One region of the Rhizobium sp. RU35A genome, then DNA from elsewhere that is predicted to be linked to it. Evidence: riboswitches for the same ligand, from Rfam matches in the RefSeq annotation. Region 1 holds a riboswitch; the other holds the start of a gene.

Region 1 (11,488 bases):
GGGGCCCTACATCACCCGCTATCTGCCGGCGCAGATGCGGGTCGGCGTGCTGCCGCCGGTCATTCTGGCGCTCGCCTTCTGGCAGTCCTGGGCGGTCGGCCTCGTGCTCCTGGTCAGCGGCCCGCTGATCCCCGTCTTCATGGCGCTGGTCGGCATGGCGGCCAAGGAGGCGAGCGAGCGACAGATGGCCGAGATCGGCGGCATCAACGACATGCTGGTGGAGCGGCTCTCCGGGCTCGTCGATATCCGCCTGCTGGGCGCCGGCCGTCTGGTACATCGGGGTTTTGCCGCGCGCGCCGCCGAACTGCGCCGCCGCACGCTGGCGGTGCTCGCCATCGCCTTCCTCTCCTCGACCGTGCTCGAACTGTTTGCCGCGATCGGGGTGGCGATGGTCGCGGTCTATGTCGGCTTCTCGCTGCTCGGCACCCTCCATTTCGGCAGTTGGGGCACGCCGCTCTCCCCGCAGGCCGGCATTTTCCTGCTGCTGCTGGCGCCCGACTTCTACCAGCCGCTGCGCGATCTCGCCGCCGCCTGGCATGACAAGGCGTCCGCCAGTGCTGTTGCGGACGAGGTGGCCCGCTGGGAGGCATCCCGGACGCCAGAGATCGCGGGGCGCGGCGGACGGGCAGAACCGCTGCCGGGGCCGGCCAGCATCCGCCTCACCGGTTGCCGGGCGCCGAACGGACACCCCCTGCCGGACATCCATGTGGCACCCGGCGAAAGCGTCGCGCTCGTCGGCCCGAGCGGGGCGGGCAAGACCTCGGCGCTCAGGCTGATGGCCGGGCTTTCGCTGCCGGAGACCGGCCGTATCGAGGTCGCCGGCGTCGCCCTCGACGACGGGAACGCCGATCGCTGGCGCGCCCGGCTTGGCTGGATGCCGCAGGCGCCGCATTTTCTCAACACCAGCCTGCGCCGCAACATCACGCTGGGGCGTCCCGGCAGCCCGGACGAGGCGCTGCGATCCGCCGGCGTCGAGGCGGTGGCGGCCGCCCTCCCCCGTGGTCTTGCCACCCGGCTTGGCGAAACGGGTGCCGGGCTTTCCGGCGGCGAGGCGCGGCGGCTGACCCTGGCGCGCGCCATCCATGGACGGCCCGACATCATTCTTGCCGACGAGCCGACCGCCGATCTGGATGCTGAAACCGCCGGGATCGTGACGGACGGCCTGCTGGCGGAAGCCGCGCGCGGCGCAACCCTGGTCATTGCCACCCATGATGCGGCGCTCGCCGCCCGCATGGACCGGATCATCCGCATCGGAGGCGAGGCATGAGCGCGCTGTTTTACATCTTCCGCCTGATCCTTGCCGACCAGAAGGCGGCGCTGGCGCGCGGCGCCCTGCTCGGCATGGTGGTTCTCGTGATGGGCGCTGCCCTGCTCGGCCTGTCCGGCTGGTTCATCACGGCTGCCGCCGCCGCCGGTCTTGCCGGTCTCGGCACCGTCTTCGATGTGTTCCGCCCCTCCGCGCTGGTCAGGATGCTGGCGCTGGCGCGCGCCGCCGCGCGGTACGGCGAACGGCTCCTCACCCATGAGGCAACGCTTCGGGCACTGGAAAGCCTCAGGCTTCGCCTTCTCTCCGGCTATCTTGCCGCATCCTATGAGCGGATGCTGGCCGTCAGGGGTCCGCAGGCGCTGAACCGGCTGATGGCCGATATCGATGCACTGGACGGCGTGCCGCTGCGTCTCGTGTTGCCGATTGCCTCGGCGGTTGCCGTGCAGGCGCTCGCCGGCCTTCTTCTGTGGTGGCTGGTGACGCCCGCCATCGCGCTGTGGATCACGCTCGGCTGGCTGTGCGGTGCGGCCCTGATCCTCCTGCCGGTGCTGAAGCGTGCCGCCTCGCAATCGCGACGGCGGGAAGCGGCGGCGCAAACCTTCCGCGCCCGCTTCATCGATCTCATCCGCGCCCGTCGCGACCTGGCCATCCATGGCGAGCTGCAGGCGCAGCTGGAGCGCATTCTCGACGCGGACGGCCGGCGCTTTGGCGTGGATCTCGACCGCATCGAGCGCGGCGCCGGCTTTTCGCTGTCGCTGCTCGGCACGCTGATCGCGGCCGGAACGCTTTATGCGGGCATCACCGCCGTGCAGGCCGGCCGGCTGGAACCGGCCTTTGCGGCACTCGCCTTCTTCGCCGCGCTGGCGCTTGCGGAAACCGTGGCGCCGCTGCGCCGGGCTGCGGCCGATCTTGGCCGGATGGCGGAGGCAGCCCGGCGCGTGCGGCGCGATCTGGTCGCAACGCCCGAGGCCGGGCCTGTCCCGGCGCCCCTCGCCGCCCCGGCGCTCCCGTCCGGCGCTGTCGCCGAGACGGCAATGGCGACACTCCGGATCAAAAACCTGTCGCTTGCCCGCCCCGGCCGCCCCGAGCCGCTGATCGAGCACCTGACACTTTCTGTCGCACCCGGCGAGACGGTGGCGCTGACGGGGCCGAGCGGCTGCGGCAAATCGACCGTGCTGCTGGCGGCCTGCGGGTTGCGTCCGCTTGCGGCCGGAACGATCCGCCTCCTCTGCCGCGATCTGGCGCTGTGGCCGGAGGCGGATCTGCGCGGCGCCCTGACCCTTCTGCCGCAGCGCAGCGCGCTGATGGCTGGAACGGTGGCCGAAAATCTTCGGCTTGCCGCCCCCGATATGGATGAGGAACGCCTGTGGCAGGTGCTGGAAGCTGTTGAGTTACAGGCACTTGTGCGCGAACGCGGCGGACTTTCCGCAAGGCTCGGGCCACGTGGCGAGGGCTTTTCCGGCGGCGAGGCCCGGCGCCTCACGCTCGCCCGCGCGCTGCTGCGGCAGCCGCATATGCTGCTGCTCGACGAGCCGACGGAGGGTCTTGACCAGCCGACGGCAGAGGCGGTGCTTGCCGGCATCCGCGCCGTGCTGCCGCGCGCCGCGATCCTGATGGCCTCGCACCGGGCGGCGGAACGGGCATTTGCCAACCGTCTCGTGGCGCTGCCTTAACTCGTATCCTGGATATGACTTATTGATCCTGATCAAGGTTCGCGGGAACCCGCGGGCCTAGACCGATAGCCAGACTTGACCTTTCGGACGGCACAGAGCCGCCGTCTCTGGAGTAAGCGCTATGGATATCGGAATCGTCGAGCTGTCACGGCTGCAATTTGCCATGACGGCCATGTATCATTTTCTCTTTGTGCCTTTGACCCTTGGCCTATCCATCCTCGTCGCCATCATGGAGACGGTCTATGTGATGACCAGGCGTCCCATCTGGCGGCAGATGACCAAGTTCTGGGGCACGCTGTTCGGCATCAACTTCGTGCTGGGTGTCGCCACCGGCATCACCATGGAATTCCAGTTCGGCATGAACTGGAGCTACTACAGCCACTATGTCGGCGACATCTTCGGGGCGCCGCTGGCGATCGAGGGGCTGATGGCCTTCTTCCTCGAAGCCACCTTCGTCGGCCTGTTCTTCTTCGGCTGGGACAAGCTCAGCCGCGTGCAGCATCTCGTCGTGGCCTGGCTGGTGGCGCTCGGCTCCAACCTCTCGGCACTCTGGATCCTGATTGCCAATGGCTGGATGCAGAACCCGGTCGGGGCGCAGTTCAATCCCATGACCATGCGCATGGAGATGACGGACTTTTACGAAGTGCTGTTCAACGAGGTGGCACAGGCAAAGTTCGTGCACACCGTCAGCGCCGGCTATGTCACGGCCTCGGTCTTCGTGATCGGCGTCTCGGCCTGGTATCTGCTGAAGGGCCGGCACGTGGCGCTCGCCCGCCGCTCGATCACCGTTGGCGCCGCCTTCGGGCTTGCCTCGGCCTTCTCGGTCGTGCTGCTCGGCGACGAATCGGGCTATTCGGCCACCCATAGCCAGAAGATGAAGCTCGCCGCCATCGAGGCCATGTGGAACACGGAACCGGCACCGGCCCCCTTCACCGCCTTTGGCTTTCCCGACCAGGAGGCGCGCAAGACCCATTATGCCGTCCACATTCCCTTTCTGATGGGCCTGATCGGCACCCGCTCGCTGACCACCGACATTCCGGGCATCAACCAGCTGGTCAATCAGGCAGAGGGGCGCATCCGCTCCGGCCTCATCGCCTATGAGGCGCTGATGACGGTGCGCGAACAGCGCGATGCCACGCCGCCGGAGGTGATGAAGACCTTCGAGGCCCATTCGCGCGATCTCGGCTTCGCCTTCCTGCTGAAGAAGTATATCGACAACCCGCTGCAGGCCTCGCAGGAGCAGATCCGCATGGCCGCCAACGACACCGTGCCGGAAGTCTGGCCGCTGTTCTGGGCCTTCCGCATCATGGCCGTACTCGGCTTCGGCTTCATCGCCACCATGGCCTATTTCTTCTACCGTGCCTCCTTCCGCGGCATGCGCTACCCGCGCTGGGCGCTGTGGGTTGCCGTGGTGATGATCCCGGCCCCGTGGATTGCCGCCGAAATGGGCTGGTTCGTCGCCGAATTCGGCCGGCAGCCCTGGACGGTGGACGGCATCCTGCCCACCGCCATGTCGGCCAGTTCGCTGTCCGTCACGGAGCTTGCGCTGACGCTGTTCGGCTTTATCGCCTTCTATACGGTGCTCTTCATCATCGAGATGGGCCTGATGCTGAAATACATCCGCAAGGGCCCCTACATCGACGTGGCCGAGACCGATGACTGGCTGCGTGCCCGCCAGGAGGTTCTGGCACCCGTTGCCCGCACCGCCCCCACTGCCATTCCCGCGGAGTAAGGACCATGATCCTGCACGAACTTCTAAGCTATGAACTGCTGCGCATCATCTGGTGGCTGCTGCTCGGCGTGCTGCTGATCGGCTTTGCCGTCACCGACGGCTTCGACATGGGCGTTGGCGCGCTGATCCCCTTCGTCGGCAAGGGCGACGTGGAGCGCCGCATCGCCATCAACACCGTTGGCCCCGTCTGGGAGGGCAACCAGGTGTGGTTCATCCTCGGCGGCGGCGCCATCTTCGCCGCCTGGCCGCCCCTCTATGCGGTCAGCTTCTCCGGCTTTTACCTTGCCATGTTCGTGGTGCTCGCCTCGTTCATCGTGCGCCCCGTCGCCTTCAAGTATCGTTCCAAGCGCGACGACGCCACCTGGCGCAATGCCTGGGACTGGGCGCTGTTTGCGAGCGGCGCTGTTCCGGCTCTTCTGTTCGGCGTTGCCGTCGGCAATGTCATCCAGGGCGTGCCCTTCCACTTCACGGCGGATCTGCACAGCGTCTATGAAGGGGCCTGGTACACCAAGTTCTTCGGCCTGCTGAACCCCTTTGCGCTGCTCTCCGGCGTCGTCTCGCTCAGCATGCTGATCATGCACGGCGCCGTCTGGCTCACCGTCAAGGCCGAAGGCGTGGTGCAGGCGCGGGCCCGCGCCATCGGCTCGGTTGCCGCCCTCGTCGCCGTCATCGCCTATGCGCTGGCCGGTGTCTGGATGGCCTATGGCATCGAAGGCTTCCGCATCGCCGGTCATTACGTCACCGACGGCCCCTCGAACCCGCTCTACTTCCAGGTGGAACGCACCGCGAGCTGGTTCACGGCCTATGCCGAGCGTCCGTGGATTGCCATCGCGCCGCTGCTCGGGATCGGCGGCGGCCTGCTGACCTTCCTCGGCTTGCGCGCCCGCCGCGAGGTCTCGACGCTGATTGTGTCGAAGCTTGCCATCCTCGGCGTCATCGCATCGGTGGGGCTGACGATGTTTCCCTTCATCATGCCCTCCTCCAGCGATCCGAAATCCTCGCTGATGGTGTGGAACAGCTCGTCCTCGCACCTCACCCTGTTCATCATGCTGGTCTGCGCAGTGATCTTCATGCCGATCATCCTTGCCTACACCGCCTGGGTCTACAAGGTGCTGTGGGGCAAGGTCACCGACAAGGACATCACCGAACACAGCCACTCGGTCTACTGACCGAAGCCCAACAAGGAGATTGCCATGTGGTATTTTGCCTGGATCCTCGGCCTCCCGCTCGCCGCCATCTTCGCCGTGATGAACGCGATGTGGCTGGAAATGAAGGAAGACGAAAAGACCATCGCCGACAATCAGCGCTGACCCGTCACGCCCGATTGCCCCTCGAAGGCCCGCCCGCGCGGGCCTTTTTCGGTTCGCCACCGTAGCACGGCAACGCATCTGCAAAATGACGACAGTGCGTCTGCGAACAGAAATCAGAAAAACGCTTGCATTTTGCCAGATCCTCTTCCTATCTTACCAATGTTCTCAGGGCGGGGTGCAATTCCCCACCGGCGGTATCGGGTCTTTGCCCGGAGCCCGCGAGCGCCCGACCGGGAAACCGGCCGGGGTCAGCAGATCCGGTGAGAGGCCGGAGCCGACGGTATAGTCCGGATGGAAGAGGACAGCAGGAGACGCTCTCGCGCCAGCGAGGCGGCGATCTCGTTCCTGTTCGCCCAAGGGCAGTTTACGGTGCAGCGCTTGTGCTGCGCATGAACAGGGCCGGTTCTCCGGCCAGAACCCTTGAAAGGCCAAGTGCATGCAATTTTCTACGATTGAAGCAGCGATCGCAGCGATCGGACGAGGCGAAATGATCGTCGTCGTCGATGATCACGACCGCGAAAACGAAGGCGACATCATCGTCGCGGCCGATTCGGTGACGCCGCAGCAGATCGCCTTCATGATGAAGGAAGCCCGCGGCCTGATCTGCATGGCCATGGAAGGCGAGCGCCTCGACGCGCTGGATCTTCCGCTGATGGTTCCCAACAATACCGAACTGCACAAGACGGCCTTCACCGTCTCGGTTGATTATCTGCCCGGCACGACGACCGGCATTTCCGCCGCCGACCGTGCTGCAACCGTGAAGGCGCTCGTGAGCCCGACATCCCGACCGGAAGATTTCGCCCGCCCCGGCCACATGTTCCCACTGCGCGCCAAGCAGGGCGGCGTTCGCGCCCGCCCCGGACATACGGAAGCCGCCGTCGATCTCGCCCGCCTTGCCGGTCGCTTCCCCGCCGGCGTGATCTGCGAAGTCGCCAAGGACGATGGCACCATGGCCCGCCTGCCCGATCTCATGCAGTTCTGCGAAACCCACAAGCTGCCGCTGATCGCCATCGAGGACCTGATCGCCTATCTCGATGCCCGCGACGCCAAGACCAAGGTCCGCGCTTTCGAAGCGGCCTGACAGAATGCGACCTTAGAACGGTCTGATGCATTGTTCCGATCGTCCGCCCAAATGGGGCGGACGATCTTCAAGGTCCTTTAGATCCGCGTCTCCTCGCCCGGTCCGACGACTGCCGGCCGCAGCGCCTCAGCGCAACTCCGCACCACCTCGGCAATGCCGGACAGCTGCGGCGCGATCGGGCTCGTCTTGCGCCAGATCATGCCGATGGTGCGGGTGGGTTGCGGGTCCTCGAAACGGGCGATGGAGACGGGTGCCGAGCGGGTTTCCACCGGGACCGCGATTTCCGGGATGAGGGTGATGCCGATGCCGGCGCCCACCATCTGCACCAAAGTCGTCAGCGAGCTGCCGTCCAGCAGTTCGCGGGGACGTACAGTGCCTGCGCCGATATTGCAGAAGGACAGCGCCTGGTCGCGAAAGCAGTGTCCCTCTTCCAGCAGCAGCAGGCGCATTTCGCGCAGCGTCTCGCGGTTCGGCACCGGCTTTCCGGCGTCTTCGGCCGGCCGCACCAGCAGAAAGCTCTCCTCGAACAGCGCCACCTCGGTCAGTTGCGGTTCGGAGACCGGCAGCGCGACGATTGCCGTATCGAGCCGCCCGTCCAGCAGTTCCTCGATCAGCTTCGGCGTCACCGTCTCGCGCAGGTGGATATCGAGCGCGTCATTGTCGCGCGTCAGCCCCGCCACCATGGCCGGCAGCAGATAGGGCGCGATGGTGGGGATGATGCCGATGCGAAGCCGCCCGACCAGTTGCCGGCGCGAGGCACGCGCCAGATCGCCGAGTTCGTCCACCTGCCGCAGGATTTCGCGCACCCGCAAAACGAATTCCTCGCCGAAACCGGTCAGCCGCACCTGCCGCGAACTGCGCTCCAGCAGTTCCACGCCCAGCATCTCCTCCAGTTCCTTCACCTGCACCGACAGCGCGGGCTGCGAGACCGAACAGGATTCCGCCGCCCGGCCGAAATGGCCGTGGCGGGCGAGCGCCTCGAAATAGCGCAATTGCCGAAGCGTGGGACTGATCATAACCCTAGCCTATCAAACCAATCATCAAATACTAATTACACTAATGGAACCCTTTTGATAGGGTTGTTCAAGATGAAGATCCGGGGACGGGTTTTCTTCACCCGCGGCGCGCCTTTCGCACTGGCGTCGCATTTAAGGCCGACCATGGCCAACGAGAACAGCAACTCTTGGAGGGTTAAAATGGACGTAACCAAGGCAGCAGGCGCGGGCGGCAAATGTCCCGTTGCCCATGGCGCAACCAGCCTCAGCATGCGCGGCAATCGCGACTGGTGGCCGAACCAGCTGAACCTGCGCATCCTGCACCAGAACACGGCGCTTTCCAGCCCGATGGATGCGGCCTTCAGCTATGCCAAGGCCTTCAAGGGTCTGGATCTGGCCGCCGTCAAGCAGGATCTCTACGCCCTGATGACCGAGAGCCAGGACTGGTGGCCGGCCGATTACGGCCATTACGGCCCGTTCTTCATCCGCATGGCCTGGCACAGCGCCGGCACCTATCGCACCGCAGACGGTCGCGGCGGCGCCACCTCGGGCACGCAGCGCTTTGCGCCGCTGAACAGCTGGCCGGACAATGGCAACCTCGACAAGGCGCGGCGCCTGCTCTGGCCGATCAAGCAGAAATACGGCAACGCGCTCTCCTGGGCCGACCTGATGATTCTCGCCGGCAATTGCGCGATGGAATCCATGGGCTTCAAGACCTTCGGCTTCGGTGGCGGTCGTGCGGACGTGTGGGAGCCGGAAGAGGACATCTACTGGGGCTCCGAGAAGGAATGGCTTGCCACCAGCGACAAGGAACACAGCCGTTACACTGGCGACCGCGTTCTGGAAAACCCGCTGGCGGCCGTGCAGATGGGCCTCATCTACGTGAACCCCGAAGGCCCGGACGGCAAGCCGGATCCGCTCGCATCGGGCCGTGACGTGCGCGAAACCTTCGCCCGCATGGCCATGAACGACGAGGAAACCGTAGCCCTCGTGGCCGGCGGCCACACCTTCGGCAAGATGCATGGCGCGGGCGATGCCGCCCATGTCGGCCCTGAGCCGGAAGCGGCCGGCATTGCCGCCCAGGGCCTCGGCTGGCTCAGCACCCACAAGAGCGGCAAGGGTTCCGACACCATCACCAGCGGCCTGGAAGGCGCCTGGACGCCGAATCCGACGCAGTGGGACATGGGCTATTTCGACGTTCTGTTCGGCTATGAATGGGAATTGGTGAAGAGCCCGGCCGGCGCCTGGCAGTGGCATGCCAGGAACCTGGCCGAGAAGGACCATGCGCCGGACGCCGAAAACCCGGACAAGAAGGTGCCGATCGTCATGAACACCGCCGACATGGCGATGCGCATGGACCCGGCCTATGAGAAGATCTCGCGCCATTTCCATCAGAACCCGGAGGCCTTTGCCGACGCCTTTGCCCGCGCCTGGTTCAAGCTGACCCATCGCGACATGGGCCCGAAGGTTCTCTATCTCGGCCCGGAAGTGCCGGCCGAAGACCTGATCTGGCAGGATCCGGTACCGCCGGTCGACCATGCGCTGGTGGATGCCGCCGACATCGCAGCCCTCAAGGCCAAGCTTCTGGCATCCGGCCTCACCGCGCAGGAACTGATCCAGACCGCCTGGGCCTCGGCCTCCACCTTCCGCGGCTCCGACAAGCGCGGCGGCGCCAATGGCGCGCGCATCCGGCTTGCCCCGCAGAAGGACTGGGAGGTAAACCAGCCGGAACAGCTGTCCAAGGTGCTGTCGGTTCTCGAAGGCATCAAGGCCGAGTTTGACGCCGGCCAGACGGGCAAGAAGGTTTCGCTCGCCGATCTGATCGTGCTTGGCGGTTCCGCCGCCGTTGAACAGGCCGCCAAGGCTGCCGGCTTCGATGTCGAGGTGCCCTTCGCCGCGGGCCGCACCGATGCCACCGCCGAACAGACGGATGCGGACTCCTTCTCGGTTCTGGAACCGGTCGCCGATGGCTTCCGCAACTACCAGAAGACGGAGTTCACGATTTCGGCGGAAGAACTGCTGCTCGACCGCGCCCAGCTTCTGACGCTGACCGCGCCGGAAATGACGGTCCTCGTCGGCGGCCTGCGCGTGCTTGGCGCCAATTACGGCGGCGCCGCACACGGCGTCTTCACCGACCGCGTCGGCACGCTGACGAACGACTTCTTCGTCAACCTGGTCGACATGGCCTATAGCTGGACCCCGGTGACGCCGGCGGAAAACCTGTTCGAGATCCGCGACCGCAAGACCGGCGCGGTGAAGTGGACCGCCACCCGCGTCGACCTCGTCTTCGGCTCAAACTCGCAGCTGCGGGCGCTTGCCGAAGTCTATGCCCAGTCCGACAACGCGGAAAAATTCGTCCGCGACTTCGTCGCCGCCTGGGTGAAGGTGATGAACGCCGACCGTTTTGACCTTAAGGCCTGAGGGCAGGCGCTGTTTTGACCACAGAGCCCCCGGTGCAAGCCGGGGGCTTTTTCACATGGCGCACCATGAAGCGCGCGCGTTAACGTTGACGCATCAACACGCTGTCAGCCTACCTACCTGTGTTTCACGCCGCCTGCGGGAAGAAGATCGCGCGGGCCGGATCGAAGCCGTAGGCGGCGCGGAATTGTCCGGCGTCGCTGGCAAGCTGTTTGACGCTGTTCAGGATGAAGTCCACCTTGTCCGGCGTCAGCAGCACCGAAAAGTTCAGGCGGGTGAAACCGGGCTTGGCCATTTCGTCGCCGGAGAGGATCGCGGTGCGCAGGCGGGCGGACTGGGCTTCGTCGATATCCAGCAGGCGGTGCACGTAAGGGCCGGCGCAGGCGCAGCCGCCGCGGGCCTGGATGCCGAAACGGTCGCTCAGCATGCGGGTCACCAACTGCTGGTGCACGAAGCCACCTTCGCCATCGCGCACCCGAAAGGAGAAGATCGGCAGGCGGCCGGCGTCACGGGGCCCGAGCAGTTGCAGGTCGGGGTGATCCTGCCAGGCTGCGAAAGCCGCAGCGGTCAGTGCGGCGTTGCGCGCCGCCATGCAGTGCTCACCGATCGCATCCTTGACGAGGAAGGCAAGGGCTGCGCGGATATCGCCCACCACGTTCGGCGTGCCGGCCTCCTCGCGCGCCTCCAGGCTGTCGGCATAGTCATGGCCGGTGGAGGAGACGAATTTCACCGTGCCGCCGCCGCTCCAGCTGGGGGTCCTGGTCTCGACGGCGTCGCGGCGCAGGATCAGGATGCCGGACGCACCGGGGCCGCCGATGAACTTGTGCGGCGAGACCACGATGGCATCGATCTCGGCATCCGGTGCGGGCCGCATGGCGATCGGCAGATAGGGGCCGCCGCCGGCATAGTCCCAGATCATCTGCGCCCCGGCCCGCTTCACCAGCCGGGTCACGGCCGCGACATCGGTGACGATGCCGGTGACATTGGAGGCGGCGGAGAAGGAGCAGATCAC
Region 2 (11,488 bases), on a different contig from region 1:
GCGGACCTGATTGCGCAGCTTGCGCATGGCGCGCGCCATGACCTTGGTCTTGATTTCACCGGGAAGCTTTCGGAATGCCCGCTGGAGCGCCTCCAGTTCCTTGTCGTCAATCTCAATCATCTGCTTGTCCGCCTATGGAAATCCACCAACCGGCCCGCCCAATGCGCCAGCTGCGACAGTGTCATCGCTTCCACATCGGCCGCACGCCAGCCAAGGCGGAAGACCATCCCATCAGCGATCAGTTCGCTGTCGGGGCATCGCGAAAAAAAGCGAGGACGGCCTGTTCCAGCCTGCCCGCATCGGATGCCGAGATGGAACCGATGAATTCGTATTTCGGGGCCACGAGCAGCCGCTGCACATAGGCATCGACGGTTGCCGGATGAACCACGAACATCGGCGCCCCGGTCTGCAACATCTGCCATTCCGCCGGAGCGCCGATCCCGTCCATGTGGCGGTCCCTGTAGGTCGGTTCGCGCAGGTCCAGGCTGTCAAAATTGCCTTCCGGGCTCGTGTAGGTTCGGGAGAGACGTACTTTAACGGTGCTCATAGACGTATCCTCGTTGGATGTTGAAATACGAGCCTTGCGAACCTTGACCCCCCAGTCTGATTTGGGCGCGGGGAGGTTCGCTGTCGCTATCGGCCTGGCTCCTCGGCCTCTTGGAGGTTAGCGCCCATGTTCGAGTTCTTTAGTCACTTTAGGACTTTAGCCGCTCTTTAGGCTTCGTTTTTAGCCTCAGACTGGCGAGATTTCGGGGTCGTCCCGGCCCGTGGGGTGGGTTTGGGGTGTACGGTCCCTGCCCCAGAGGGGTGCCCTGTCTGCAGCCGGCTAGAGGGTAACGACGCTGGTTCCGCTGCGCTCTGCACGAACCTCGTCGATCCAGAAATCCGGCTTCACGTCGACCTGATCGATCGCGTCAGGCGTTAAACACACCCGGTTCGGGCGAGACGAATATGCAGCGATGGCCGTTGCCGTTCCCAGGAAGCCCGTTACCTTGTCGACGTACTTCGCACCGAGGATGATTCTCGTATCGACGATACCGCGCTCGGGAACGGTTTCGTGCGGCGCGATCTCCATCCGGCTTTCGTCAAGCCACACGTCCGGCTTGAGCTCGGAAGGAGCGCCGATCGGTGTCAAGCACACCTGATCAGGCCCACTGATATGCATCTGGACGGCTGTCGCAACACCGACAAAGCCGGAAACTGTGTCTCGGTACTTGCGACCGAGTTTGATTGTGGTTTCAATCATGGTCTGCTCCTCGTTGGTGAGAGTAATTGCGCTTCCTGCTATTCGACGGAAGCGCTATCGGGTGGCCGCCAATCGTGGACGGCTTCCCTGATCGTGTCGGCAAGCGTCTGCTTCGCCGGAGCAACAGTACCGCCCGCTGCGGTGAAGTTCTGCAGACGGCTTGCCATGGCCCGCAAAACGGCAGGTGCCGGACTGTCCTCGGCATCCCGTGATGGCGCCGGGGGCGCTTGGGGCGCCGCTGCAGCTGTCGCAGGTTGGCCGCGCCGCTGCGCAAAAACGGTCTGTGCGAATGCCTTCGATCCAAACGGCTGCGGACTTGTGTCAGCGCTGGTCGCAGGCTGTGACGACACCAGATCAGCCTTGCGCCTCTCGAAGATCGCTGTGGCGTTCAGCCCTTTCGGAGCAAAACCTCTCGGCGCCTGGTACGCGACAGTCGTCTTCGCGTTCAGTGCCGCTCTGACTTCTTCGCGGGTATAGGCCCGTAAAACCTTCTTCTCGATCATTGTGGAAGAACCTTCTCATGAGCAAGGACGGCGCGTGGATCTGCATCGCGACGACGGAGGATCGGGAAGCCTGCAGCTTCGGCACTGCGGATCATGCTCTCTTCGGCAAGCTCGGCGTCGAGGATCTTCCGATCGACGCTGCGTATCCGGTCAGCTCGGGTCGCCGCATCAAGGCCCGGATTGGCCTTGTAGAACTCCAGAGCCTCGGCCTTCATGCGCTGCCCGATCTCGGCACCCATCTGTGCCAGCAGAAGAAGCTCCGGCTTCAGGGCGACCGGCTTCGGCTGGTAATCAGGGCGTACCATGTCCGCGGGCGTCGGATACAGCTGCCGGGCCGCCTCGGTCGCAACATCGACCAGGCGATCGATGCGGGCAAAGGTCTCGTCCTGATCGACGGGCAAAGCCGCGATGCGCTTTCGCTCCAACTTGAGCGCCACGATGTGGGAGCGAATATCCGCGACACCACGGCCGAGCTGCTGGCTGGCTTCACGCGACAGCGCCAAGGCACCGCCGATCAGCTTCTTGATGTCAGTCATTGGCCTGTCCACCCTCGCGGTTGAGCTGCTGACGTTCCACATCCTCGGCAACCGAGATCTGGAAGCGATCGTCGAGGAACTTCGTGCAGGACTGGCAAAGTCCGTCGGCCTCACTGAAGCGACTGGACGCGGCGGCTGCGGCATCGTTTGCGGCAGTGATCTCGCGATTGATATCTGCCAACTCGGCTTCCAAGCGTTCCACCTTGCTAGTCCAGGACATGACGTGATCACTCGACTGGAACCGGGTGATGCTCGTCGGAATGCCGCCATCAAAGTGATGCTCGACGATAGCTCCGCCGCTTCGGGCACCCCGCAACGCGGCCTTGGCAGCGTTGAGCTGGGTGTTCTTGTCAATCCGCTTTTTCGTCAAGGTACGGACCTTTTCCGACAGTGCCTGCGATGACGCCTTCAAATTTTCCCTGATAGCGTCCAGCGCTCGCAGGCGGCTGGGATCGAGAGTGTGGTCAAAATCCATGTGAAAACTCCTGTTGCGATCAGTGTTATTCAGGTCTGCGGAAATCCAAACACCACTTGAATTTCTATCTAGTTGTCTGTTTTTGTTCGCATTTCAGAAACGGTCTTTCAGTTTTGCAGCAAAAAACCTTCGTTGGCGGGATGCTCGAGGATCTGCTGAAGCCGCTTCATCCCCGGTATCGGCAAGCCATCGTCGAGGATGGCCCACCAGGTGGCGGCAGGCTGCGCCGGCGGCGGCGCGGCACGTTCGCGGGGCCATCGCTGCCGCTCGTATCGGGAAGCGTCTATAGCCATCAGCCGCGCGACAGTGACGGGCTGTTGGCCCTGCCAATCGGGCATCACGCGCCATAGGTTGCGGATCATCGTGTCGCGTCGGGCAAGACGATCCTGCTTCGCGACGGACAGTCCACCCCAGGCCTTCAGCCCGAATGACCAGTCCAGCGAAGCGCGCTCGCCTGCATCGACAGCATCAAGGTAGCCGCCAAACCCTTCGATGAGGATCGCCACCTGCGAAGGCGTCAACGGACGGCCCTCGATCCATCGGCGGTGCATGTCGCGGAACTGCGCAACAGGCCCCTGAGGCTCGGTCGGCTGGTTGGCGACGATCGACAAGGCGGTGCGGTCAACCACGGCCGACAACCCCACTGTCAACCACGTCAACCCCGTCAACCATGCAAACAAGGGTCTGTGACTGACGAAAAACCGGGGTCGTCCCGGCCCGTCCGGCCGGCTTCGTGTGTACGGTCCCTGCCCCAGGGAGGGGGGCGCTCCTCCGGGCAAGAGGCCGTAGGAGGCTTGGCCGTTCGCATGAGGTGAGACGATCCCGCGTATCCGCCATCGGGCAGCGCACCCGGACGCCCCGAACTGGAGCGCGATCGCCTGACATGTGGGGTCCACTCACGCGCTCCAGTTCGGAACGTCCTACCGCCTCGCTGTACTGGCAGTTACCCACACCCGGATGCAGGCCGCTCCAGTTAGCTCCAGTGCTCCAGTCATCACCCCCCCTAAAGGGGGTGTGACTGGACTGCGCCGGCCGGCTTGACTGGAGCAAACTGGAGCGGACCTTCAGAGCATCCTTTGCGCTCCAGTGCTCCAGTCTGCTCCAGTTGATATTTTGAACTGGAGCACCCCCAAAATGACATGGGTTTTGCTCCAGTGCTCCAGTTTGCTCCAGTTCATAAAAAGGACTGGAGCGGTGCTTGATCACACCCATTCCCCAACCCTCACAAACGCCCGGTCACGCCGCTTTTCGTCCTTCACCAACTCGACGCGAAGAGCGCCAGTCTCGATCCACTTCGCCAGCAGCTTCTTGATCTTGTGGCGACCGAGAGGGCTTGCGGCGTCAATGCTGAGCACCTCTGCAACGACCGTTCCCGCCCACGTGCTTGCGCGAATATCCTCCCTGAAATCGCCACGGCTGATCGCCACCTGCACCGCTTTCAGGTTCTCTATCGTCACGCCGTCGAAGGCGTCCGGAGGAGCCCATCGCGTCACCACGCCGACATGATCCCCGTTCGGCAGGACCACGTTCCGCAGTTCGTGCCACTCCGAAACCTCCGGCGGCGGCGCCATGTTGCTCTTGTCGTCGTAGACCCGGAAGAATTGGCGGTGGTTTGTTATCCCGAATTCCTTGCCTTCCTCGGCAGACATTCGGTTGACCGTTCGAACGACACGGGCTGCATCGGTTAGAGCTTTCCCGCCTCGGGCGCTTTCTGTCGTCACCTCGGCATCTGACCCCAGCTTTCGGGTATGGTGCACCAGGTGAACTGCACACTTGGCAGCGTCGGCAACGCGCCCCCACATCTTAGCCACCCTATCGATGGCGATATTGTCATTCTCGGAAACAGCATGGCTCGAAACGAACGGATCAACGATCAGCACGTCGATCTTTCTCGCGATAAGCTCTTGTGCCAGCGCGGCAATGACTGGCTTGTTGACAAGCGTTCTGCCCTTCGCATCGGAATGGGCGACGCACAGACCCTGCATCCTGCCGCTGTCGACAAACAGCCGATCAGACAGATCATCGGCCGATATGTCATAATGTTCGCACGCGGCCTGAATTCGGCGCTGCAATTCGTCGGCAGGATCTTCAAGCCCCCAATACCAAACATTCAGGGGGGCAACCGGCCGCTTCTCCAGCAGCGGCCGGCCGGTAACCATAGCCAAGGCCTCCACTTTCGCCAGAGAACTCTTGCCAACACCGCCAGGCGCAACCGTGACCGTCACAAAACCACGGACCAGCAGATGACCGTATAGCCACGGACGCTTCGGAATATCTGCAGGATCAGTCCAGATGTAAGGCGTTGCCGCGACGAGTTTCTGCCCCGACGAGGAGCTTTCTCCGAACAGCCGAGAAATATCGATTTCCTGCGGCGAGGACTGTTGCGAGTCGCCGCTCGCATCCGGCCTCTTCGCAGGGTTTATCGCTGACAGGCTGTTAACGGCATTCCACTGCCTGTCGAGGTACAGGACATCGCCCGGCACCCCGCCGACGCGACAATTTTTGAACACCTCAAAGACCACCTTTGCACCGGCCGCGCCTTGCCTCTCAAGGAACGCCCTGAGAGTTTCCATGACGATCTCGGCATCATGCGCACTCCTCTCAGCCAACACCTTGGCCGCAATTGAGGGCACACCGTTCAGCACCGCCGATCTGGCTTCCCCGGCCGCAAGATCAGCGAGAGGCCCCAGCTCCCGAATGTTTGCCTCACTGCGCTTTCTCACAGCTGCGCCTCCATTCGTTGGCGCTGTCGCGTATCTGAATAGCTTCCGAGATTGGCAGGCGAAATTTCTCGCAAATTGTGATTGCGCTCATGCCGCGCTTGCCTGCCAGAATGCGAACAAAGTTCGCGTTCCTCGCGAGACGGCGAAGCTCGGCAGGATCTTTGATCCTTCGGGGATCAAGACGGAATGTGTTTTGAAGAGGGCGCTTGGGGGTCATGAAAAGACCGCTCCGAGCATCACCGAAGGGGTTTCAAGAGCCGAGACACCACCAACAGAGCGACACGGAAATGATTTAACTTTTTTCTGTGTCTCGAAATCCCATAAACTGCCGGAAAATCTCACAAATAGCGGGCTCTCATCGCCCACCATCTTCCCCTTTATAATTTTTTTCTTCGCTCCTTTGTCTTTGACGCTCAGGCGCTCCAAGTGCGCGATGCGGCGAGTGACCCGTATATTGTCTGTCCAGCCGGTGTCTGTGACGGGTAGGTCCCGACGCCCCTCATCCGCTCACCGCTTGCTCGGCCAGGGCTCGCTGAGGAGAGAAGCAATCCTTAAACGGGGTGGCCTGCAGAGCGATTGCCGGGACGGCGGAGACGCCTCCCCAACAAGTTCTGGACACCCCGCCCCGCCTCTGGCACAAGCGCCATCGGAACGCGACCGCCGTTATCTTTAGAACGGGGTCGGGCGGCAGATTGACGTCACGTTGCTGTCACGAGAACACGTGACCGTTCCATTTAACCGGCGCATTCCACAGAACACATCCCTGTCGTGACACGACGGGGCGCTGCGACGCCTCACAGCTGCAGCGCAGCGCGATGATCGACATACCAGTCGATGAAGGCGCTGACGCCCTCTTCCAGCCCGATTTCAGGCTTCCGCCCCGTCAATGCCATCAGGAGATCGGGGCTCGCATAGGTGCGTGGCACATCGCCCTGCTGCATGGGCAGCATTTTCCGGCGCGCGGGCTTGCCCAGCACCTTTTCGATGGTTTTCACGAAATCCATGAGACCGACGGGCTGGCCGCCGCCGATATTGACGACGCGGAACGGCGCCTGATGGGACAGCGTATCGCAGACGCCGGCGGCGGTAACGCGATTCGATTCGTTCGGCGCGATATGCGAGAGCGCAATGATTCCCGAGACGAGATCATCGATATAGGTGAAATCGCGACTCATCAGGCCCTCGCCATAGATCTCGATCTCCTCGTCCTCCAGCATCGCCTTGACGAATTTGAAGAGCGCCATGTCCGGCCGGCCCCAGGGGCCGTAGACGGTGAAGAAACGGAAGGCGGTGGTCGGTAGGCGGTAGAGATGCGAATAGCTGTGCGCCATCAGCTCCATCGCCTTCTTGCTGGCCGCGTAAAAAGTGAGCGGCTCATCCGCTTTGTCGCTTTCGCCAAAGGGAATCTTGTCATTGGCGCCGTAGACGGATGAGGTGGAGGCGAGCATCAGGTGGCTGACACCGGCGTTTTTTGCCAGTTCCAGCACGTTCCAGGATCCGACGAGGTTCGAATCGAGATAGGCCTTGGGATTTTCCAGGCTGTAGCGCACACCCGCCTGCGCCGCGAGGTGGATGATCACGTCCGGCACGCCCTCCTCCAGCGTGCTCTCCAGCAAGCGCTGGTCCTCCAGCATGCCGATGACAGGGCGGAAGGCGGGGAACTGCGCCAGCGCCGCGTGGCGGGCTTCCTTGAGGCGCAGATTGTAATAGGGCGTCATCCCGTCAAAGCCGGTGACCCGATGCCCCTCCTCCAGCAGACGGCGGGCAAGGTGAAAGCCGATGAAGCCCGCGGTTCCCGTGAGAAGGTAATGCATGTCAGGTCTGTCTCCCTCTGTCGTGGCGGCGGATAGAAAAGCATTCCCGCCGCCATTGCAACCTCATGCGGCCCGGCTTTTGCGGACCGGGGCTGCGAAGGCGACATTCCCGATAGCTTGCGAAGGTCTGGCCTGCCTCAGGCGCCGGCGTCCCCCGCCCGCGCCTCCTTCAGCATCAGCGCCAGCGATGCGGAGAGAATCAGCAGTGCGCCGAGCCAGAGATAGCCGCTCGGCGCATAGCCGAAGACCAGCCAGCCCGCGATCACGTTGAGCGGCAGCTTCAGATCATCGAAGGGCTGGACATAGGCGGCATCCGCCGCGTTGTAGGCGAGCGTCAGCAGATACTGCCCCAGCGCCGTCAACAGGCCTGCAGCAAGCAGCAGCCAGAGTGCTGCGCCGGACGGCAGGACAAAGCCTTCCGCCAGTGCCAGGCCTGCATTGATCGGCGTCAGCAGCACCAGCAGCCAGACGGTCACGGTTTCCGGTGCCTCGTGATGCGTCAGGTCCTTCATGATCAGCGAGGAACCGCCCCAGAGCAGGGCCGAGAGCACCGGAAGCAGCGCCGCCGCAGAAAACGTGTCCGACCACGGCTGCAGGATGATCATCGCCCCGACGAAGCCCGTCAGCGTTGCCAGCCACCGGTGCAGGCCGACTGTCTCGCCGAGGAACAGCCGCGCCCCGACAATGACGAAGAAGGGCGAGGTCATGACGAGCGCAATCGCCTGCCAGATCGGCACCGTCGCAAGCCCCGTAATCCAGGCCTGAACGCCGAGTGCCGCGAGCGCAACCCGCACCACATGCCGCCCCGGATAGCGGGTGCGCATGGCAGACAGGCCGAGACGGCGCAAAAGCGGCAGCGAGATGACGAGCGCAAAGCCATATTGCCAGAAGGCCGTGGAGGCCGCCGGAAAGGCAAGCGTCATGGCCAGCCGCTGGGTCGCGACATTGACCAGGGCGAAGGTGATGCCTGCCAGCACCATGTAGACGGCGCCCACAACGGCCCGCGAGCGGATCAGTGATGCGGCTTTCGAACTGTTCATGCCATTCCCTTTTCTGTCCGACCCTGTGACGCGATCAGGACGACGGGGATAGCCAGGCCAAACGGCACTGCAACGCCGGCCGCGGAAACGGCAAGACACAGGCGCGCATCCGACGATGCCGCCCTTCCCCGCTCTCTTCCATCCGGACTGTAACCGTCGGCTCCGGAGTTCGACCGGATCTGCTGACCCCACGCCGACAGATCGGCACGGGCGCTTGCGGGCTTGCGACCCCTTTCCGGGTTGCCTACCGCCGGTGGGGATTTTCACCCCGCCCCGAGAACGCTGCCGGAAAAACCGGCATGCCCATGGTTAGGGCAGCGGGCGGGGAATGGCAAGCGCCGATGGTACATCTTCAAATCCGAAGGCGGGTAGCCGAAACGAGAAAAGGCCCGACGCTGCCGCCGGGCCCTGAACCGTCACGCCGCAGCGCGGCGTGGCCTTGTCTTCGTCACAGCAATCAGCTGTTGACGGCATCCTTGAGGCCCTTGCCGGCGGAGAACTTCGGAACGTTGCGAGCCGGAATATCGACTTCAGCGCCGGTCGACGGGTTGCGGCCCTTCGAAGCTTCGCGGCGGGATACGGAGAAGCTGCCGAAACCGGCAAGACGGATGTCGCCACCGTTCTTCAGTTCCGACTGAACGGTCTCGAACACGGCGTCGACAGCCGAAGCTGCATCAGCCTTGGAGAGACCAGCCTTTTCAGCCACTGCGGCGACCAGCTCGTTCTTGTTCATGTTTCCACCCCTTTCAATGGTTTCACATACATGGATCTGTCGGGGGCGACTCTGATTTCGACGACCCCTTCGGACACTCAAAAGCGCCGCGATCGCCTGAAAAACAAGGGGCTTTAGCGAGTTTTCACAAAAAAGGCCGGCAAAACGCCGGCCTTTTTGCTTTCGGCCTGTGGATACAACACAGGCTGTCATCATTCAGTGGGCCAGAGAGGCCCCGGCATCATCGACGCCTTCCACGGTCGCAATGACCGGCGTTTCCACCGTGCCGTCCCATTCGATGGGTTCCGGCTGGCGCGTCAGCGCATGCTGCAGCACTTCCGACATCAGCGAGACCGGGATGATCTCCATGTTGTTCTTCACGTTGTCCGGAATGTCCGCCAGGTCCTTGGCATTCTCTTCCGGGATCAGAACCTTCTTGATGCCGCCCCGCAGAGCCGCCAGCAGCTTTTCCTTCAGGCCGCCGATCGGCAGCACGCGGCCGCGCAGCGTCACCTCGCCCGTCATCGCCACATCCTTGGAGACCGGAATGCCGGTCATGATGGAGACGATGGCCGTGGCCATGGCAATACCAGCCGACGGGCCGTCCTTCGGGGTTGCCCCTTCCGGCACATGCACGTGGATGTCCGACTTGTCGAACAGCGGCGGCTGGATACCGAAATCGACGGCGCGCGAGCGGACGTAAGATGCAGCTGCCGAGATCGATTCCTTCATGACCTCCTTCAGGTTGCCGGTGACGGTCATGCGGCCCTTGCCGGGCATCATGACGCCTTCGATGGTGAGCAGTTCACCGCCGACTTCCGTCCAGGCCAGGCCCGTGACAACCCCCACCTGATCCTCGCGCTCGGCCTCGCCGTGGCGGAAGCGCGGAACACCGAGATAATCATGGATGTTGGCGGCCGTGACCTCCACCGTCTTGGTCTTGCCCTTGATGATCTCGGTCACCGCCTTGCGGGCGAGCTTCATCAGTTCGCGTTCGAAGTTACGCACGCCGGCTTCGCGGGTATACTGCTGGATGACCGCCATCAGCGCATCGTCGCTGACGGAGAATTCCTCCGGCTTCAGCGCATGTTCCTTGATGGCCTTGGGCAGCAGGTGCCGCTTGGCGATCTCGCGCTTCTCGTCTTCCGTGTAACCGGCGATGCGGATGATCTCCATGCGGTCCATCAGCGGGGCCGGAATGTTCAGCGTGTTGGCCGTGGTGATGAACATCACGTCCGACAGGTCGTATTCCACTTCCAGATAGTGATCCATGAAGGTGGAGTTCTGCGCCGGATCGAGCACTTCGAGCAGGGCCGAGGACGGATCGCCGCGGAAATCCATGCCCATCTTGTCGATTTCATCGAGCAGGAAGAGCGGGTTGGAACGCTTCGCCTTCTTCATCGACTGGATGACCTTGCCGGGCATCGAACCGATATAGGTGCGGCGGTGACCGCGGATCTCGGCCTCGTCACGCACGCCGCCGAGCGCCATGCGCACATATTCGCGGCCGGTGGCTTTCGCGATCGACTGGGCGAGCGAGGTCTTGCCGACGCCCGGAGGGCCGACGAGGCACAGGATCGGGCCCTTGATCTTGGTGGCGCGCGCCTGCACCGCGAGATACTCGACGATGCGTTCCTTGACCTTGTCCAGGCCGTAGTGATCCTGCTCGAGGATCTTTTCGGCATTGTTGAGGTCGGCCTTGATCTTGGACTTCTTGTTCCACGGAATGGTGAGCAGCCAGTCGAGATAGTTGCGCACCACGGTGGCTTCCGCCGACATGGGGCTCATCTGCTTCAGCTTCTTCAGTTCCGCCTCGGCCTTTTCGCGGGCTTCCTTGGTCAGCTTCGTCTTGGAGATGCGGTCTTCCAGTTCGGCCATCTCGTCGCGGCCGTCCTCGCCCTCGCCGAGTTCCTTCTGGATCGCCTTCATCTGCTCATTCAGATAGTATTCGCGCTGGGTCTTCTCCATCTGGCGCTTGACGCGCGAGCGGATGCGCTTTTCCACCTGCAGGACGGAAATTTCGCCTTCCATGAAGCCGAGCGCCTTTTCGAGGCGCATCTTGACGCTCACCGTTTCGAGCATCGCCTGCTTCTCGGTGATCTTGATGGAGAGATGCGAGGCAACCGTATCGGCAAGCTTGGAATAGTCGTCGATCTGGCTGGCGGCGCCCACCACTTCCGGCGAAATCTTCTTGTTGAGCTTCACATAGTTCTCGAATTCCGAGACGACGGAGCGGGCCAGCGCCTCCACCTCGACGGAATCCTCTTCCGGCTCGGCGAGGACCTTCGCGGTCGCCTCATAGAAATCCTCGCGCGACGTGTAGGTATCGATCTTGGCGCGGGCGCGGCCTTCGACCAGAACCTTCACCGTGCCATCGGGCAGCTTCAGAAGCTGCAGGACATTGGCCACCGTACCGACCTTGTGAATGGCGGACGGCGC

The links. A riboswitch is a leader RNA that binds a small molecule or an ion and turns the genes downstream of it on or off. The one in region 1 is predicted to bind FMN.
Region 2: another riboswitch for FMN. It lies ahead of F3H95_RS00425 (DMT family transporter); the one in region 1 lies ahead of ribB (3,4-dihydroxy-2-butanone-4-phosphate synthase).

What each region holds. Positions count from the first base shown of each region.
Region 1 covers NZ_FTMR01000004.1:143,380-154,867, forward strand. Annotated here, with positions in the region: gene cydD (thiol reductant ABC exporter subunit CydD) at 1-1,267, shown strand, start outside; gene F3H95_RS11260 (ATP-binding cassette domain-containing protein) at 1,264-2,940, shown strand; gene F3H95_RS11265 (cytochrome ubiquinol oxidase subunit I) at 3,062-4,672, shown strand; gene cydB (cytochrome d ubiquinol oxidase subunit II) at 4,678-5,841, shown strand; gene cydX (cytochrome bd-I oxidase subunit CydX) at 5,866-5,982, shown strand; FMN riboswitch at 6,140-6,289, shown strand; gene ribB (3,4-dihydroxy-2-butanone-4-phosphate synthase) at 6,419-7,063, shown strand; gene F3H95_RS11285 (LysR substrate-binding domain-containing protein) at 7,141-8,079, opposite strand; gene katG (catalase/peroxidase HPI) at 8,260-10,479, shown strand; gene F3H95_RS11295 (aminotransferase class V-fold PLP-dependent enzyme) at 10,604-11,488, opposite strand, start outside.
Region 2 covers NZ_FTMR01000001.1:51,624-63,111, forward strand. Annotated here, with positions in the region: gene F3H95_RS00370 (hypothetical protein) at 1-120, opposite strand, end outside; gene F3H95_RS00375 (hypothetical protein) at 239-547, opposite strand; gene F3H95_RS00380 (hypothetical protein) at 827-1,246, opposite strand; gene F3H95_RS00385 (hypothetical protein) at 1,285-1,749, opposite strand; gene F3H95_RS00390 (hypothetical protein) at 1,746-2,285, opposite strand; gene F3H95_RS00395 (hypothetical protein) at 2,278-2,760, opposite strand; gene F3H95_RS00400 (hypothetical protein) at 2,868-3,389, opposite strand; gene F3H95_RS00405 (AAA family ATPase) at 3,963-5,483, opposite strand; gene F3H95_RS00410 (hypothetical protein) at 5,467-5,700, opposite strand; gene F3H95_RS00415 (hypothetical protein) at 5,697-5,909, opposite strand; gene F3H95_RS00420 (NAD-dependent epimerase/dehydratase family protein) at 6,278-7,297, opposite strand; gene F3H95_RS00425 (DMT family transporter) at 7,435-8,337, opposite strand; FMN riboswitch at 8,464-8,622, opposite strand; gene hupB (DNA-binding protein HupB) at 8,795-9,070, opposite strand; gene lon (endopeptidase La) at 9,266-11,488, opposite strand, start outside.